3 regions of the Peribacillus sp. FSL E2-0159 genome follow, and region 2 is predicted to be linked to each of the others. Evidence: a T-box and tRNA genes for the amino acid it is inferred to sense, from the RefSeq annotation. Region 2 holds a T-box; the other regions hold tRNA genes.

Region 1 (2,236 bases), 2.7 Mb from region 2:
TAGCACTCATCGTTTACGGCGTGGACTACCAGGGTATCTAATCCTGTTTGCTCCCCACGCTTTCGCGCCTCAGTGTCAGTTACAGACCAGAAAGTCGCCTTCGCCACTGGTGTTCCTCCAAATCTCTACGCATTTCACCGCTACACTTGGAATTCCACTTTCCTCTTCTGCACTCAAGTTCCCCAGTTTCCAATGACCCTCCACGGTTGAGCCGTGGGCTTTCACATCAGACTTAAGGAACCACCTGCGCGCGCTTTACGCCCAATAATTCCGGACAACGCTTGCCACCTACGTATTACCGCGGCTGCTGGCACGTAGTTAGCCGTGGCTTTCTGGTTAGGTACCGTCAAGGTACCAGCAGTTACTCTGGTACTTGTTCTTCCCTAACAACAGAACTTTACGACCCGAAGGCCTTCTTCGTTCACGCGGCGTTGCTCCGTCAGACTTTCGTCCATTGCGGAAGATTCCCTACTGCTGCCTCCCGTAGGAGTCTGGGCCGTGTCTCAGTCCCAGTGTGGCCGATCACCCTCTCAGGTCGGCTACGCATCGTCGCCTTGGTGAGCCATTACCTCACCAACTAGCTAATGCGCCGCGGGCCCATCTATAAGTGACAGCGTAAACCGTCTTTCCATCTTCTCTCATGCGAGAAAAGAACGTATCCGGTATTAGCTCCGGTTTCCCGAAGTTATCCCAGTCTTATAGGCAGGTTGCCCACGTGTTACTCACCCGTCCGCCGCTAATCTCAGGGAGCAAGCTCCCATCGATTCGCTCGACTTGCATGTATTAGGCACGCCGCCAGCGTTCGTCCTGAGCCAGGATCAAACTCTCCGAAGAAATGTTTGACTTGCTCATTTGCTTTTTTGATAGTGTGTGCTCACTTAAAATTTAACGTTGGCGCTTTGTTTTGTTCAGTTTTCAAAGAGCAATAATGGAGCGGGTGAAGAGAATCGAACTCTCATCATCAGCTTGGAAGGCTGAGGTTTTACCACTAAACTACACCCGCATTTAATTTTAAAATATTTTCAGAAAGAATGGTCGGGAAGACAGGATTCGAACCTGCGACCCCTTGGTCCCAAACCAAGTGCTCTACCAAGCTGAGCTACTTCCCGTAAAATATGGTGCGCCCGGCGGGAGTCGAACCTACAACCTTCTGATTCGTAGTCAGATGCTCTATCCAATTGAGCTACGGGCGCTAATTTCTATGATGTTATTGGTGCGGCCGAGAGGAGTCGAACCTCCACGGGGTTTCCCCCACTAGGCCCTCAACCTAGCGCGTCTGCCATTCCGCCACGACCGCGAAAGCGACTTTGTAAGTTTAACACCTTTTCAACTTGATGTCAAGTAGAAAAATATCAGTGCGGGTGAAGGGACTTGAACCCCCACGCCTTGCGGCGCCAGATCCTAAGTCTGGTGCGTCTGCCAATTCCGCCACACCCGCGAAAATAAATGGTGAGCCATGAAGGATTCGAACCTTCGACCCTCTGATTAAAAGTCAGATGCTCTACCAACTGAGCTAATGGCTCTAAATATAATGGCTGGGCTAGAAGGGATCGAACCTTCGCATGACGGAATCAAAATCCGTTGCCTTACCGCTTGGCTATAGCCCAATAATCAAATACTGATTAACAGTCAGGATATTATTATATCACGATAACATTATTTTTACAAGTGTTTTTTTAAAAAAATGGCGGTCCCGACGGGAATCGAACCCGCGATCTCCTGCGTGACAGGCAGGCATGTTAACCGCTACACCACGGGACCAGTATTATGATTTTCTAAAAGAAAGTGACCCATACGGGATTCGAACCCGTGTTACCGCCGTGAAAGGGCGGTGTCTTAACCGCTTGACCAATGGGCCTTGATGAAATATGTAGCTGGCGGAGAAGGAGGGATTTGAACCCTCGCGCCGCTTACGCGACCTACACCCTTAGCAGGGGCGCCTCTTCAGCCTCTTGAGTACTTCCCCAAAAAAAATGGCTCCGCAGGTAGGACTCGAACCTACGACCGTTCGGTTAACAGCCGAATGCTCTACCACTGAGCTACTGCGGAATAATGAAAATTGGGTTCCTTTTTCACGCTCAAGGACCTAAGTGTTTGTCGTTAAGAACAAGTTGTTATCTTGTCGACTCTTATGATTATAAAGAGGTTACAACTTAAAGTCAAGGGTTCTTTTGTTTTTTTTTATATTTTTGTTTTTCATTCCTTAAACCCTTGGTAAATCAACGTTCCACGACAT
Region 2 (2,236 bases):
ATCAAAACAACTTGAGTCGGTGCTATTTTTGGTGGTAAAACAAGACCTTGTTCATCGCCATGAACCATGATGACCGAACCAATTAAACGTGTGGACGTACCCCAAGATGTTGTATGAACATATGCGTGTTTATTTTCTTTATTTAAATATTTTATATCAAATGCTTCCGCAAATTTTGTACCTAAGTAGTGTGAGGTACCTGCTTGTACGGCTTTTCCATCTTTCATCATTGCTTCAATGGAGAATGTATCAATCGCACCAGCAAAGCGTTCTAATGGTGTCTTTTGCCCATCATAAACTGGAATCGCAAGTAATCCTTCTACGACTTCTTTATAAATAGTTAACATTTGCATTGTTTCCTTACGCGCATCTTCTTGATCCACATGAGCAGTATGACCTTCTTGCCATAAAAATTCAGAGGTACGGATGAATGGAAGAGTTTTCTTTTCCCAACGGAATACATTTGCCCATTGATTAATTAAAACTGGAAGATCTCGATAACTTTTAATCCAGTTTGAATACAAATGTCCAATCATTGTTTCTGAAGTTGGACGCAGTGCTAAACGTTCTTCTAATTTCTCTCCTGCTGCTTCTGTTACCCAAGGAAGCTCTGGTGAGAATCCTTCAATATGATCCTTTTCCTTTTCGAAGAAGGATTCTGGAATTAACATTGGGAAGTATGCATTGCGATGACCTGTTTCTTTAAACCGTTTATCCATCTCTTCTTGAATATGTTCCCATAGTTCATAGCCATCTGGCTTAAATGCAATACAACCACGAACTGGGGTGTAATCCATTAAATCAGCTTTTTGAATCGTATCAATATACCATTTTGAAAAATCGTCTGTTTTTTGTGACATCGTCTTTTCCTCCTGAGAAAATGAAATAACTTTAAAAAATAAAAAAAGCATAAAGAGTCCTTAAAAAAGGACGTCTTTACGCTAATAGACGTGGTACCACCTTAGTTCAACATTAATAATAAATATTAAGTCCTCTAAACGTTTGTAACGAAACGACTCGGTTAATTTTTATCAACATCTCCGTGGTAGGGTTCAATAAGAAGGGGTGATATAGCTTTCAGCCAAGGCTATATTTTCTGTTTCACAATCCTTATTTACTTGATCACATCATTGATTACATATTTATAAATTAATATATCAGTTTGCTAAAAGTAATTCAATTATTACTGTAACACAAACAAAAGCTACTAAAATAACTAAGCAGATAAAAATAATAGAAGCATTTAAATATTTACTCCTTCTTATAATCATAAAAAGAAATGTTTTAATTTTTGCTTATTGAATTAACCTGCCAGTTACTTTAAGTATAAAATTTTACAATCTCTTCAAAACTTTAACCTAGAAATCCAATTTTCTTTAAAGGCGTTGCTCCATAATCTGGCCCAATTGTTGAATAAGATCAAACAGCACTCTTCAACTATCCTGCCCCGATAGTTCAATAAAGACTTCTTCAATATTAGCCTTATTCCTTTATGGATTAAAGAATGTTATCGTTCAAGCGTATTTCGTCACATATTAAGTAAATTAAGGCAAACAGAAAAAGCCGTGATCACATTTACTAAACCACGGCCTTAACGTCTGTTATATTAAAAAATACAATTTAATTTAAAAGATAACGTGATACCATCCCCCCTTAACTCCATAACAGAGGTGTTTCCTGCTATTTATTTACCTTCAACAATTTCCTTAAAGATTTGATATGACCGCTTTTGTTTCTCAGGATTAAAGATAAAGGAAACAGCCATTATTTCATCTACATTATACTTCTCTTGGAAATTTGTTAACTGTGCTCTTACTGTCTCTTTACTTCCCATTAACGCTTCACTGGTCATCGAGGAAGCCATTTCTTTCTCAGGTTCGCTCCATAGGTTATCCATGCTATCTACTGGTGGCTGCAATGGAAATTGTGTACCTTGTACTATATTTAGGAAAAATTGTTGCATCGTTGTTGATTCTCTTTTCGCTTCCTCATCTGTTTCAGTTGCAATCACATTTAAACAAACCATCATGTATGGAGAATCAAGATAGTCAGAAGGTTGGAATCGATTTCGATAAATCGAGATGGCTTCCTCCATATGCCTAGGTGCAAAGTGTGAGGCAAACACATATGGCAACCCTAATTGAGCAGCTAAATTCGCCGAATCTGTCGATGACCCCAAAATATATAATGGAATTTTAGTACCAACACCTGGATACGCTTTGACATAACCCTGTTT
Region 3 (2,236 bases), 1.8 Mb from region 2:
ACCCACGAATGCCTGAACCACAATCAGGTGCGTTAACCACTTCGCCACAATCGCCGTAATTTTTTAAAATATGGTGGCTCAGGACGGAATCGAACCGCCGACACAAGGATTTTCAGTCCTTTGCTCTACCGACTGAGCTACTGAGCCACTATGTATTAAATTTAAAGAATGGCGGTCCCGACGGGAATCGAACCCGCGATCTCCTGCGTGACAGGCAGGCATGTTAACCGCTACACCACGGGACCTAATAATTGCGGGGACAGGATTTGAACCTGCGACCTTCGGGTTATGAGCCCGACGAGCTACCGGACTGCTCCACCCCGCGACGGTAATAATGAAACGATTCGCATCAAGTTTTCGTGTATATTGTTTCGTCCGCTTCCTTTATGTAAGGCTGGTTTCAAAACAACTTGCTGCTTTTAAAAAAATGGAGGAGGTAGAGGGATTCGAACCCCCGCGGGATTTGACTCCCCTGTCGGTTTTCAAGACCGATCCCTTCAGCCGAACTTGGGTATACCTCCACGGCTTTTAAAAAAATGAATATGGTGGACCTTGTAGGACTCGAACCTACGACCGGACGGTTATGAGCCGTCTGCTCTAACCAGCTGAGCTAAAGGTCCTTATATTTATTGGTAGCGGCGGAGGGGATCGAACCCCCGACCTCACGGGTATGAACCGTACGCTCTAGCCAGCTGAGCTACACCGCCAATATAATATAAGTATCTGATTGAAAAATGGTGGAGCCTAGCGGGATCGAACCGCTGACCTCCTGCGTGCAAGGCAGGCGCTCTCCCAGCTGAGCTAAGGCCCCATTCATTAAAAATCACGTGGTCGGGAAGACAGGATTCGAACCTGCGACCCCTTGGTCCCAAACCAAGTGCTCTACCAAGCTGAGCTACTTCCCGCAATAAAAACATGGTGCGCCCGGCGGGAGTCGAACCTACAACCTTCTGATTCGTAGTCAGATGCTCTATCCAATTGAGCTACGGGCGCATATTATGATGGTGCCGAGGACCGGAATCGAACCGGTACGGTAGTCACCTACCGCAGGATTTTAAGTCCTGTGCGTCTGCCAGTTCCGCCACCCCGGCACATACGAAAAGTGGAGCGGAAGACGGGATTCGAACCCGCGACCCCAACCTTGGCAAGGTTGTATTCTACCACTGAACTACTTCCGCATGAAAGATGCGGGTGAAGGGACTTGAACCCCCACGCCTTGCGGCGCCAGATCCTAAGTCTGGTGCGTCTGCCAATTCCGCCACACCCGCATATAAAATGGTGAGCCATGAAGGATTCGAACCTTCGACCCTCTGATTAAAAGTCAGATGCTCTACCAACTGAGCTAATGGCTCGTGCTTGTACTAAATTTAAATGGTGCCGGCAAGAGGACTTGAACCCCCAACCTACTGATTACAAGTCAGTTGCTCTACCAGTTGAGCTACACCGGCAGGTGTAAAAATGGTGGAGGATGACGGGATCGAACCGCCGACCCTCTGCTTGTAAGGCAGATGCTCTCCCAGCTGAGCTAATCCTCCATATAAAACCTGCTTGGCGACGTCCTACTCTCACAGGGGGAAACCCCCAACTACCATCGGCGCTGAAGAGCTTAACTGCCGTGTTCGGAATGGGAACGGGTGTGACCTCTTCGCTATCGTCACCAAACAATGTTTACATTTTTTCAAGACATATATTATTATAACGTCTTTTTGAGAAAATGCAAGAAGAAATTTTCATTCCTTCAAAACTAGATAATAAGAAGGTATTTCATTTTTTTAAAGCGTTGGTTAAGTCCTCGATCTATTAGTATCAGTCAGCTCCACATGTCGCCACGCTTCCACCTCTGACCTATCAACCTGATCATCTTTCAGGGATCTTACTAGCTTGCGCCATGGGAAATCTCATCTTGAGGGGGGCTTCATGCTTAGATGCTTTCAGCACTTATCCCGTCCGCACGTAGCTACCCAGCTATGCCTTTGGCAAGACAACTGGTACACCAGCGGTGCGTCCATCCCGGTCCTCTCGTACTAAGGACAGCTCCTCTCAAATTTCCTGCGCCCGCGACGGATAGGGACCGAACTGTCTCACGACGTTCTGAACCCAGCTCGCGTACCGCTTTAATGGGCGAACAGCCCAACCCTTGGGACCGACTACAGCCCCAGGATGCGATGAGCCGACATCGAGGTGCCAAACCTCCCCGTCGATGTGGACTCTTGGGGGAGATAAGCCTGTTATCCCC

Evidence for each region. A T-box is a leader RNA that pairs with one kind of tRNA and senses whether it is charged. The one in region 2 lies ahead of proS (proline--tRNA ligase), so its partner is inferred to be a tRNA-Pro.
Region 1: it has a tRNA-Pro gene. The T-box ahead of proS (proline--tRNA ligase) is inferred to sense a tRNA for this amino acid. The anticodon was not compared.
Region 3: it has a tRNA-Pro gene. The T-box ahead of proS (proline--tRNA ligase) is inferred to sense a tRNA for this amino acid. The anticodon was not compared.

Annotation. Positions count from the first base shown of each region.
Region 1 is NZ_CP152053.1:290,002-292,237, reverse strand. It holds rRNA gene NYE63_RS01595 (16S ribosomal RNA) at 1-834, opposite strand, end outside; tRNA gene NYE63_RS01590 (tRNA-Gly) at 930-1,003, opposite strand; tRNA gene NYE63_RS01585 (tRNA-Pro) at 1,033-1,109, opposite strand; tRNA gene NYE63_RS01580 (tRNA-Arg) at 1,117-1,193, opposite strand; tRNA gene NYE63_RS01575 (tRNA-Leu) at 1,212-1,297, opposite strand; tRNA gene NYE63_RS01570 (tRNA-Leu) at 1,357-1,438, opposite strand; tRNA gene NYE63_RS01565 (tRNA-Lys) at 1,448-1,523, opposite strand; tRNA gene NYE63_RS01560 (tRNA-Gln) at 1,533-1,607, opposite strand; tRNA gene NYE63_RS01555 (tRNA-Asp) at 1,686-1,761, opposite strand; tRNA gene NYE63_RS01550 (tRNA-Glu) at 1,787-1,858, opposite strand; tRNA gene NYE63_RS01545 (tRNA-Ser) at 1,876-1,966, opposite strand; tRNA gene NYE63_RS01540 (tRNA-Asn) at 1,975-2,049, opposite strand; gene NYE63_RS01535 (SprT family protein) at 2,197-2,236, opposite strand, start outside.
Region 2 is NZ_CP152053.1:3,421,922-3,424,157, forward strand. It holds gene proS (proline--tRNA ligase) at 1-860, opposite strand, end outside; T-box leader at 924-1,140, opposite strand; gene NYE63_RS16635 (LLM class flavin-dependent oxidoreductase) at 1,685-2,236, opposite strand, start outside.
Region 3 is NZ_CP152053.1:5,236,012-5,238,247, forward strand. It holds tRNA gene NYE63_RS25580 (tRNA-His) at 1-54, opposite strand, end outside; tRNA gene NYE63_RS25585 (tRNA-Phe) at 72-147, opposite strand; tRNA gene NYE63_RS25590 (tRNA-Asp) at 170-245, opposite strand; tRNA gene NYE63_RS25595 (tRNA-Met) at 252-325, opposite strand; tRNA gene NYE63_RS25600 (tRNA-Ser) at 429-521, opposite strand; tRNA gene NYE63_RS25605 (tRNA-Ile) at 544-620, opposite strand; tRNA gene NYE63_RS25610 (tRNA-Met) at 631-707, opposite strand; tRNA gene NYE63_RS25615 (tRNA-Ala) at 736-811, opposite strand; tRNA gene NYE63_RS25620 (tRNA-Pro) at 829-905, opposite strand; tRNA gene NYE63_RS25625 (tRNA-Arg) at 917-993, opposite strand; tRNA gene NYE63_RS25630 (tRNA-Leu) at 1,003-1,091, opposite strand; tRNA gene NYE63_RS25635 (tRNA-Gly) at 1,104-1,178, opposite strand; tRNA gene NYE63_RS25640 (tRNA-Leu) at 1,187-1,268, opposite strand; tRNA gene NYE63_RS25645 (tRNA-Lys) at 1,277-1,352, opposite strand; tRNA gene NYE63_RS25650 (tRNA-Thr) at 1,373-1,448, opposite strand; tRNA gene NYE63_RS25655 (tRNA-Val) at 1,460-1,535, opposite strand; rRNA gene rrf (5S ribosomal RNA) at 1,547-1,662, opposite strand; rRNA gene NYE63_RS25665 (23S ribosomal RNA) at 1,781-2,236, opposite strand, start outside.